2 regions of the Microbacterium sp. SORGH_AS_0862 genome follow, and region 2 is predicted to be linked to the other one. Evidence: predicted binding sites of a transcription regulator. Region 2 holds the regulator's gene; the other holds the start of a gene.

Region 1 (4,733 bases), 1.5 Mb from region 2:
GCACCGGAGGAGATGAACGTCTTGGCGCCGTTGAGGATCCACCCGCCGTCCACCTTCTTCGCCACGGTAGAGATACCGCGCAGATCGCTGCCCGCACCGGGCTCGGTCATGGCGAGCGCGCCGATCACCTCACCGGTGGCCATGCCGGGCAGCCACTTCTGCTTCTGCTCCGGCGTGCCGAAGTGAGCGAGGTACGGCACGGCGAGGTCGTCCTGGATGCCGAAGGCACCGGCCAGCGACCCGAGCCCGGCCTTGATGACCTCCTCGTTGACCACGGCGCGGAAGCGGTAGTCCTGCAGCATCCCCGCGCCGCCGAACTCCTCGGGGACCGACAGTCCGATGATCCCGGTGTCGCCGGCGGCCCTCATGGTCTCGCGGTCGATCTCACCGGCCGCATCCCACGCTTCGCGCCGGGCGTTCGTGCCGTAGCGCTTGATGAACTCGACCACGACCTCCCGGAAGGCCTCGTGATCCTCGTCGTAGATGTCGCGTTCCACGGACGTCTCCTCCATCTCGGGGCGCCTGCGTCGACACGCTGCGGCGCCATCGCCTGCCGCGATCCTAAACCGACGGACGGGTCCCGAGCACACGTCGCTGTGGAATCGCATCCCACGCATAGCGAAACCGAGTGTCGCGATTGTGGAGGCCCTCCAGCGGGTCAGCGACCCTCGGTACGCACCGGATCCGTACCGTCCGGGGCGACGTCGTAGAAGACCGCGCGGTAGTCGCCGTCGAACCAGAAACGCGCGCGCAGCGGCCCCGTGTGCTGCCCGAACGTCGGCGAGTCGATGCCGCTGTCGGCCGCCCGCTCCAGCCGCAGTGCGACGCCGCTCAGGCTGTCGATGCCCTCTGCGTCGGCGGCCGTCTGCATCGCGGTCCACAGCCCGGGCCAGGAAACCTCGTCGAGCGAGAACTGCTCGGCGGCCGAATCCGGCTGCGACGGCGTCGGACCGTCGCGGGTCACCTCACCGCGGCGGTACTCCCAGCGGTCGGTGTCGGTGGAGCCGGGCGTCACGGGGGCATCGACGAGGATGACGTCCTCGTCGACGGAGATACTGACCACCCGGTCGTGCCCGATCTTGGCGGTGAGGGCCGCGACCGCATCGGCGGTGACCTCCGACTGGCGGAGATCCGCCGTGAGCCGCCCCTCCCCGAGCGCGGTGACGGTCTGCGCGACCGCCGTCGGGTAGGGCAAGGCCACCGATGCGCCCGCGACGAGGAACGCGACGGCGAACAGGACGAACCGCGCTCCTCTTCCCTTCGGGCCGACGCCTATCAGCGGTCCGCGCCGCCGCCCCTTGATCGTGGCCGTCCCGGGCTCGGGCAGGCGGGGCTCGCCGAGTTCGGCCTGCGGGGGGATCCGGATTCCCGCGTACGGCGCTTGGGTGACGTCATCGTCGGCGATCGCCACGTCTGCACCGTCCGCGCGCAGCAGTGCGACCGCGCGCAGGCTCCCCGGCTGGACCCTGGGGATGTCCACGAGCCGCACGGTCTGGCGGACGCGCGCGCGATATGCGGGACCCTCCAGCGGCTGGATGCTGAGGTCGAGATCGCACACCGGCTGATCGTTGATCAATGTGCCGGTCTGGGTCACCGCGTCGATGCGCGCGAGGGCCGTCCTGCCCTCGGATCGCGCCGTGTCGAGGTCTGCGGTCGACGCGGCCGGCATTCCTCGCGTGGCCCTTGCGATCAGTATCAGGATGCCGCTGAAGATCGCCAGGGCCATCCCGAGAGGAAACGTGATCTCGCCGGCCCCGGGTGGGCCGATCTCCGAGACCACGAGAGCGCCGAGGGCCATCCCCGCCCCCACGAAGAACAGAAGGCGGATCATGTCTCCATGCTAGGTCTCCGGATGCGGTGAGCCGGGTCAGCCGGCGTAGGAGGGCGCGGCGGGGAGGCCGAAGAACTCCTCCAGCGTGTGCCAGCCGCCCTCGTGGTAGGCGCGCGCCAGCTCGGGTCCGATGTAGCGCAGGTGCCAGGGCTCCGCCTCGTACCCGGTCACGGGCGTGTGCCCCTGCTCGTACCGCACGATGAAACCGAACTGCCAGGCGTTCGCCGCCACCCACTGGCCCTCGGGGGAGGTTCCGAAGTCGTCCAGCGTGCCGCATCCGCCGGCGCAGGGCATGAGGTCCATGGCGAGCCCGAGCTGGTGCTCGCTGAAGCCGGGCCTGGCGCTCGAGACTTCCGCTTCGGCCTGCCCGCCGCGCGCGACGTTCTCCTGATAGGTCGCCACCTGGGTGTCGTAGGAGCGGTAGCCGCTGAGCTGTCCGAGCGAGCCGACCCCGGCCGTCTCGACGGCCTCCGCCATCTGTTGCAGCGCGGCGGCGGCATCCTGGCGGAGCACTCCGGCGTTGAAGGTCTGCAGGCCCTGCACCTGCACGACGCCCTGGGGCTCGTAGTCGAGCGGGTTCAGGGGACGCTGCTTGTTGACGACGACCCACCGGCGGGCCGGATCCGACAGCGAGATGCACGGGGCGGTTCCCGAGACGACGGCCTCGCGGAACGACATCCCCCCGCCGGCGGCCACGATCACGGCCTCGTCGTCGCCTGCCGCCACCGCTGCGGCGACGGCAGGGTCGTCGCAGATGGATGCGGCCGCGGGCGCCCGGGTGAAGACCGGCGCGGGGATGCTCTGCGCGGCAGGCGGAGCCTCCGGCGCGCCGACGACGGTCGCCGGCCCTCCTGCCAGCAGTGCACTCATCCACAGTGCCGCCACGACGACACCGGCCGCTACGGCGCACGCGACCGCGATGCGGCGGCGGCGGAGGCGGCCGGACGCGACACGCGCAGCGCGGCGCGACGTGAGCGTCTCGGGTGACGCGGTGGAGATCACGCTCTATTGTGCCTCCCGCGTGCACACCCGACGACTCCGATCACACTCCTGTACGAATAATTCTTCGACCGGGTTGACATGGAATCGAATCTTTGTTCCACTATCCGCATGCGGTGGAACGGTCAAAAGGTCGGCGAGGAGGATGCGGCGGCACTCCCCGGCATGGAGCGACTCGACGGCCTCGTGCGCTCGGTGACGACACCGGAGTTCGCCGGAATGACCTTCCACGAGGTCGCGGCGCGTTCGGCGTTGAACCACGTCCCCGGCTCGTCCGCGATGCCCTTCGACTGGACGATCAACCCGTACCGGGGATGCAGCCACGCCTGCACATACTGCTTCGCACGCGGAACGCACACGTACCTCGACCTCGACGCGGGTCGCGACTTCGACACCCAGGTCGTGGTGAAGGTGAACATCGCGGAGGTGCTCGAACGCGAGCTCGCCCGCAGCTCGTGGGGCCGTGAGCACGTCGCCCTCGGCACGAACACCGATCCCTACCAACGCGCGGAAGGGCGCTACCGGCTCATGCCCGGCATCATCGACGCCCTGGCTGCATCCGGAACACCCTTCTCCCTCCTCACGAAGGGCACGCTGCTGCGTCGCGACCTGCCGGTGCTGCAGCGGGCGCACGAGCGGGTCGCCGTGTCGATCGCGATGTCGATCGCCCTCTTCGACGACGACCTGCAACGCTCTGTCGAGCCGGGCACGCCGACGGCGCAAGCCCGGCTCGACACGGTGCGGGCGGCAACGGATGCGGGCTTTCGCGTCACGGTCTTCCTCATGCCCGTGATGCCGCACTTGACGGACTCGATCGCGGCACTCGACGATGCGTTGCGACGGATCAAGGCGGCGGGGGCGGTCCGCGTCGTCTACGGCGCACTGCATCTGCGCCCCGGCGTGAAGCCCTGGTTCATGACGTGGCTGCGACGCGAGCATCCCGAGCTCGTCTCGAGCTACCTGGGGCTGTATCCGGGGGCGTCGGTGAGCGCCCCGAAGGCGTACCGGCAGTGGCTCGGGCGGCGCGTGCGACCTCTGCTGCGGGTGCACGGTCTCGACGGCCGCGACGAGGAGGAGCCGGTGCGTGCGCGTCCGGTCACCCCGGGCGCACGTGCGGCGGCGGCCGCCGCATCCGTGCGCGCCACCGGACCGGCGCCGCAGCCCGCGCGGCTGTTCTGACCCCCAGACGCGGCAACGCCCCCTCGCACGGGGCGAGGGGGCGTTGCGTGACTCGGCGTCAGGCGGAGGCGACGTCGGCGAGCTGGCGCCCGGCGACCTCCTCGACGACGTCGTCGCCGGGGCGCACCTCTTCGAACGGCGCGTCGATCTCGGCGCGCGAGAGCAGCTCCGTCATACGACGGCGACGCTGACGCGGCACCAGGGTGACGACGGTGCCGCTGCGGCCGGCGCGGCCGGTGCGGCCCGAGCGGTGCAGGTACGTCTTGTACTCATCAGGAGCGTCGGCCTGGATGACCAGGTCGATGTCGTCGACGTGGATGCCGCGCGCCGCCACGTCGGTGGCGACCAGCACGTTGACCTTGCCGTCGGTCAAGCGCTGCAGGTTGCGCGTGCGCTTGGCCTGGTTGAGGTCTCCGTGCAGGGCGACGGCGGAGATGCCGGCATCCTCGAAGTTCTCGACGAGCATCTCGGCGAACGCGCGGGTGCGCGAGAAGACGAGCGTCTTGCCGTCGCGGTCCACGAGGGATGCGAGCAGCTCGGCCTTGTCGCGGTGGTCGACGACGAAGACACGGTGGTCGATCGTTCCGGTCTCCTGCGTCTCACCCGCGACCTCGTAGACGGCCGGGTCGACGAGGAACTCGTCGACGAGGGCCGCGACCTCGCGGTCGAGCGTGGCGGAGAACAGCAGCTTCTGGCTGCCCTCGCCCGTCAGACGCAGGATGCG
Region 2 (4,733 bases):
GCCGCCCGCGGATCCGCCTTCGATCGCGAGCCGTTCCGGATCGGCGAGACCTGCCGCGGCGAGGTGTCGGGCCGCCGCGATCACGTCGTCCACGTCGGCGACGCCCCACTGGCCGCGCAACCGCTCACGGTAGGCGCGCCCGTAGCCGGTCGAGCCGGAGTAGTTGACATCGAGGACCCCGATGCCGCGGCTCGTGAAGTACGCGATCTTGCGGGACGCAGCGGGACCCACGTGCGCGGTCGGACCGCCGTGCACCCACACGAGGCAGGGGGCGAGCTCGTCGTCGGGCCCGCGGAGCTCCGGATGCGTCGGCGGGTAGAAGTAGGCGTGCACGGGACCGTGGACTCCGTCGGCGGTCATCGCGCGGGGTGCGGGCAACCACGCTTCGAGTGCGGAGAGGTCGTCGCCGGCCAGCCGTTCCGGCGGTGCTGCGCCGTCCGCATCCACGAGCCAGAGTCCGAGCGGGGCGGATGCGGAAGCCGTCGTGACGAGCAGGCGCGTACCGCGCGCATCCTCGAGGAATGTCTGGGAGGCACCGTCCACGCCGACGGAGCGGATCGTGCCGTCGGCAGGATCGATCACCACCACCGAGTCCTCGCCGTTCGTGCGCACAGCGACGATCCGTCCGTCCTCGAGCGGCGCGAACCACCGCATCCCGAGCGTCCACAGCGCGCCGCCCGTGTCGGCGTCGTCGTGGGTCAGGACGCTGCGCTCCCCGGTATCGGGTCGCACGCGCTGCACCTGCCAGCGGCCGGACGTGTCATCGAGGTAGAGCAGCTCGTCGGAGCCGGTCCACAACGGCTGGAGCGCCGAGGCGGCGCCGTCCGTGACGCTGATCTCATCGAAGACCACGCCGTCGCGCAGACGTGCGACGTGCAGACGGGTGCGGTCCCACGGCAGATCGGGGTGATTCCATCCGATCCATGCGAGACGGCGGCCGTCGGGAGACAGCGCCGGCTGGGCGACGAAGTCGTCACCGCGCGCGACGACCCGAGCACCGGCGCCGTCCAGCGAGATCTCGACGATCGCGCGCTCGCCGCCGGATGCGGCGGCGCGCTCGCGCACCGCGAGCAGTCGGCCGGACGCCCACACAAGGCCGCCGAACGCCGTGCCGACCTCCTCTGCCGTGAGCGGGGTCGGGGCGCCGTCCGTGCCGAGGAGGTAGACGCGCTGATCGCTTCCTTCCACGAAGAACAGTCGCCCGTCCTCAGCCGCGCACCACGCGCCGCCGCCGTACTCGTGCACCCGGGACCGGGCGCTCCAGGGAGCGGGAAGGACGTCCGCAGTCCGGCCGTCGCGCCGGCGGCGCACCGCCATGCGGCCGCCCTCCTCCGGCACCGACTGCGCCCACCAGATCTCCTCGCCGATGAACCGCGCACCGTCGAAGCGCGTGGAGGCGCTCGCGACATCGGCGGCGGAGACGGGCGAGGGCCAGGAACCGTAGGGGATGGGGGCGGTCATCCCCCCACGCTACGCGGCAGCCCGGGGCCCGCCCAGCCGAACGGGCGAGAGTCGGCGACTCAGACCGCGCGCATCAGAGCGACGACCTTGCCGAGGACGACGGCATCGTCGCCGAGGATCGGCTCGAAGGCCGTGTTGCGCGGCAGCAGCCATACGTGTCCGTCGCGGCGCCGGAACGTCTTCACGGTCGCCTCCCCGTCGAGCATCGCGGCGACGATGTCGCCGTTCTCCGCCGTCGGCTGCGAACGGACCACAACCCAGTCGCCGTCGCAGATCGCGGCGTCGATCATCGAGTCTCCCGACACCTTCAGCATGAACAGATCGCCCTTGCCCACGAGCTGGCGGGGCAGTGGGAAGATCTCTTCGACGTGCTGGTCGGCCGTGATCGGCACACCCGCCGCGATACGCCCCACGAGCGGAACCAGCGCGGCGTCGCCCACGGCGGGTGCGGCGTCGGCCGGGTTCTCGGCGGCGGTGCCCGGCAGATCGATCAGGACCTCCATCGCACGCGTCTTGCCGGGGTCGCGCCGGAGATAGCCGGAGAGCTCCAGCTGGTTGAGCTGGTGCGTGACGCTCGAGAGCGACTTCAGCCCGACCGCATCCCCGATCTCGCGCATGCTCGGCGGGTAGCCGTGGCGTGCGATCGAGTGCTGGATGACCTCGAGGATCGCGAGCTGCTTGTCGCTGAGGCTCTTGCGCCGGCGGGTCTGCGGCTTCTGGTTGGTGGCCATGCGGCACTCCCGTCGGGTCTGTTCCGTTCGAATGTCGGAGGTCGGTGATTCGGTCTCTTCAGCGAAACCGTAGCGGGGATCGGCGGGGATCCCGCCCTTCTGAAGGGCGTGTCGTCTTCGAAACTCGACCGGCTTCGCGATCGCTTGACAGTACCGTAAATCGAAGATAGCTTCGGAAGAGAAGTTCGTACCCGGCTGTCCCGGCCGGAGGGCCGGGTACGAATCTCTTCCCGTCCTGAAGGAGTCGTCATGAGCACGATCGAGTTCGCCGCCCCCGTCGCCACCCGCCTGCGCCTGACGGCGCGCGGTCGTCGGGTGCTCGCCTGGCTCGTCGCTCTGCCCGTCATCGCGGCGCTGGCCGTCGGAGTGATCAGCGGCGGATCCGCTCTGGCCTCCCACGAGCCCGGAGCGGCCGCCGGTTCGTTCGAGATGGTCACCGTGATGGCGGGGGAGTCGCTGTGGTCGATCGCGGAAGAGGTCGCCCCGCAAGACGACCCGCGCGATGTCGTCGACGCGATCATGCGGCTCAACACCCTGCCGGGCGCGCAGGTGAGCGCGGGCCAGCGTCTGGCCATCCCGGCGGAGTACACCTCGGGCGAGTGAGGTCCCGCTCGGTTCTACGATGGACCGCGTGACGATCAGCCTCGACGATTTGCCGATCCGCGACGACCTGCGCGGACTCAAGCCCTACGGTGCACCCCAAGCGCCGCTCCCGGTGGCGTTGAACGTCAACGAGAACACGCATCCGGTCCCGGCAGATGTCGCGTCCGACATCCTCGCGTCGATCGGCGCCGCTCTCGAACAGGTCAATCGCTACCCCGATCGCGAGTTCACCCGCTTGCGGGAGGCTTTCGCAGGCTATCTCGGCGGCGGTCTCGTGGCGGAGCAGATCTGGGCGGCGAACGGGTCCAACGAGGTCCTGCAGCACGTCCTGCAGGCTTTCGCAGGTCCTGGGCGCACCGCCTTCGGCTTCGCGCCGACGTACTCGATGTACCCGCTGCTCACCCGCGCGACGGGGGCGGACTGGGTCGCAGGCACCCGGGCCGCGGACTACAGCCTGAGCGCCGCGTCCGCCGCAGAGCAGGTGCGTCGGGCGGACCCGGATGTGATCTTCCTCTGCGCGCCGAACAATCCGACCGGCACGCCCATGACGCTCGACGTCATCGAGGCGGTGTACGCGGCCAGCCGCGGCATCGTGATCGTCGACGAGGCTTATCAGGAGTTCGCTCCGCGTGACACCGCGTCGGCGGTCTCGCTCCTGCCCGGACGCGAGCGGCTCGTCGTCTCCCGGACGATGAGCAAGGCGTTCGCCTTCGCGGGCGCGCGGGTCGGCTATCTGGCTGCCGACCCCGCCGTCGTCGACGCTCTTCGCCTGGTGCGGCTGCCGTACCACCTCAGCGCGCTGACCCAGGCGGCCGCGGAGGCCGCGCTGCGTCACGCCGACACGATGCTCGGCATGGTCGATGAGATCGTCGCCCAGCGCGATCGCATCAGCCGCGAGCTGGCCGCGATGGGGTACCGCCCGCACGAGTCATGGACCAATTTCGTCCTGTTCGGCGGTGTCGCCGACCCCGCGGCCGTGTGGCAGGCGCTGTACGAGCGCGGCGTCCTCATCCGCGACGTCGGCATCCCCGGCCACCTGCGCGTCACCGCGGGGACGGAGGCCGAGACGACGGCGTTCCTGGCGGCCATGGCGTCGATAGACTCGCAGGCATGACCGCGCAGCCCGTATCGCACCGCACCGCAGAGCTCAGCCGGGCCACGAGCGAGTCGCAGATCGAGCTCTCGCTCGACCTCGACGGCACCGGGAAGAGCTCGATCTCGACGAGCGTCCCCTTCTTCGACCACCTGCTGACGGCGTTCGCGAAGCACTCGCTCACCGATCTGACGGTGCGGGCCACGGGTGACACCCACATCGACGCCCACCACACCGTGGAAGACGTATCGATCGTGCTCGGTCAGGCGATCCGTGCCGCTCTGGGAGACAAGAGCGGCATCGCACGCTACGGCGACGCCCTCGTGCCGCTCGACGAGGCGCTCGCGCAGGCGGTGGTGGACATCAGCGGCCGTCCCTACCTCGTGCACGACGGCGAGCCCGACGGGTATGCCTTCCACCTGATCGGCGGTCACTTCACCGGGTCGCTCGTGCGCCACGCCTTCGAGGCGATCGCCTACAACGCCGCTCTGACGGTGCACGTGCGCGTACTGGGCGGCCGTGACCCGCACCACATCGCCGAGGCGGAGTTCAAGGCGTTCGCACGTGCGTTCCGTCAGGCCAAGGCTCTCGACCCCCTCGTCGACGGCATCCCGAGCACGAAGGGCGCCCTGTGAGCGACGCGCCGCTGGTCGCCGTCCTCGACTACGGGTCGGGAAACGTCCACTCCGCAGTGAAGGCTCTGGCCGCAGCCGGCGCCGACGCACGGCTCACCGCCGACCGCGGACTCATCCAGGATGCCGACGGACTGCTCGTGCCGGGCGTCGGAGCGTTCCGTGCGGTGGCGGAGTCGCTGCGCGCGAGCAAGGGCGACGAACTCATCGGGC

The links. The regulator LexA, encoded in region 2, represses DNA repair genes until DNA is damaged. The targets are predictions, from matches to a motif close to TCGAACANNTGTTCGA.
Region 1: the regulator LexA is predicted to act here: its motif matches at 2,886-2,901, upstream of QE377_RS08875 (Rv2578c family radical SAM protein).

What each region holds. Positions count from the first base shown of each region.
Region 1 covers NZ_JAUTAY010000001.1:1,835,194-1,839,926, reverse strand. Annotated here, with positions in the region: gene QE377_RS08890 (acyl-CoA dehydrogenase family protein) at 1-497, opposite strand, end outside; gene QE377_RS08885 (hypothetical protein) at 659-1,831, opposite strand; gene QE377_RS08880 (M15 family metallopeptidase) at 1,868-2,833, opposite strand; gene QE377_RS08875 (Rv2578c family radical SAM protein) at 2,942-4,009, shown strand; gene QE377_RS08870 (DEAD/DEAH box helicase) at 4,068-4,733, opposite strand, start outside.
Region 2 covers NZ_JAUTAY010000001.1:366,289-371,021, reverse strand. Annotated here, with positions in the region: gene QE377_RS01805 (prolyl oligopeptidase family serine peptidase) at 1-1,461, opposite strand, end outside; gene lexA (transcriptional repressor LexA) at 1,521-2,192, opposite strand; gene QE377_RS01795 (LysM peptidoglycan-binding domain-containing protein) at 2,442-2,795, shown strand; gene QE377_RS01790 (histidinol-phosphate transaminase) at 2,815-3,909, shown strand; gene hisB (imidazoleglycerol-phosphate dehydratase HisB) at 3,906-4,523, shown strand; gene hisH (imidazole glycerol phosphate synthase subunit HisH) at 4,520-4,733, shown strand, end outside.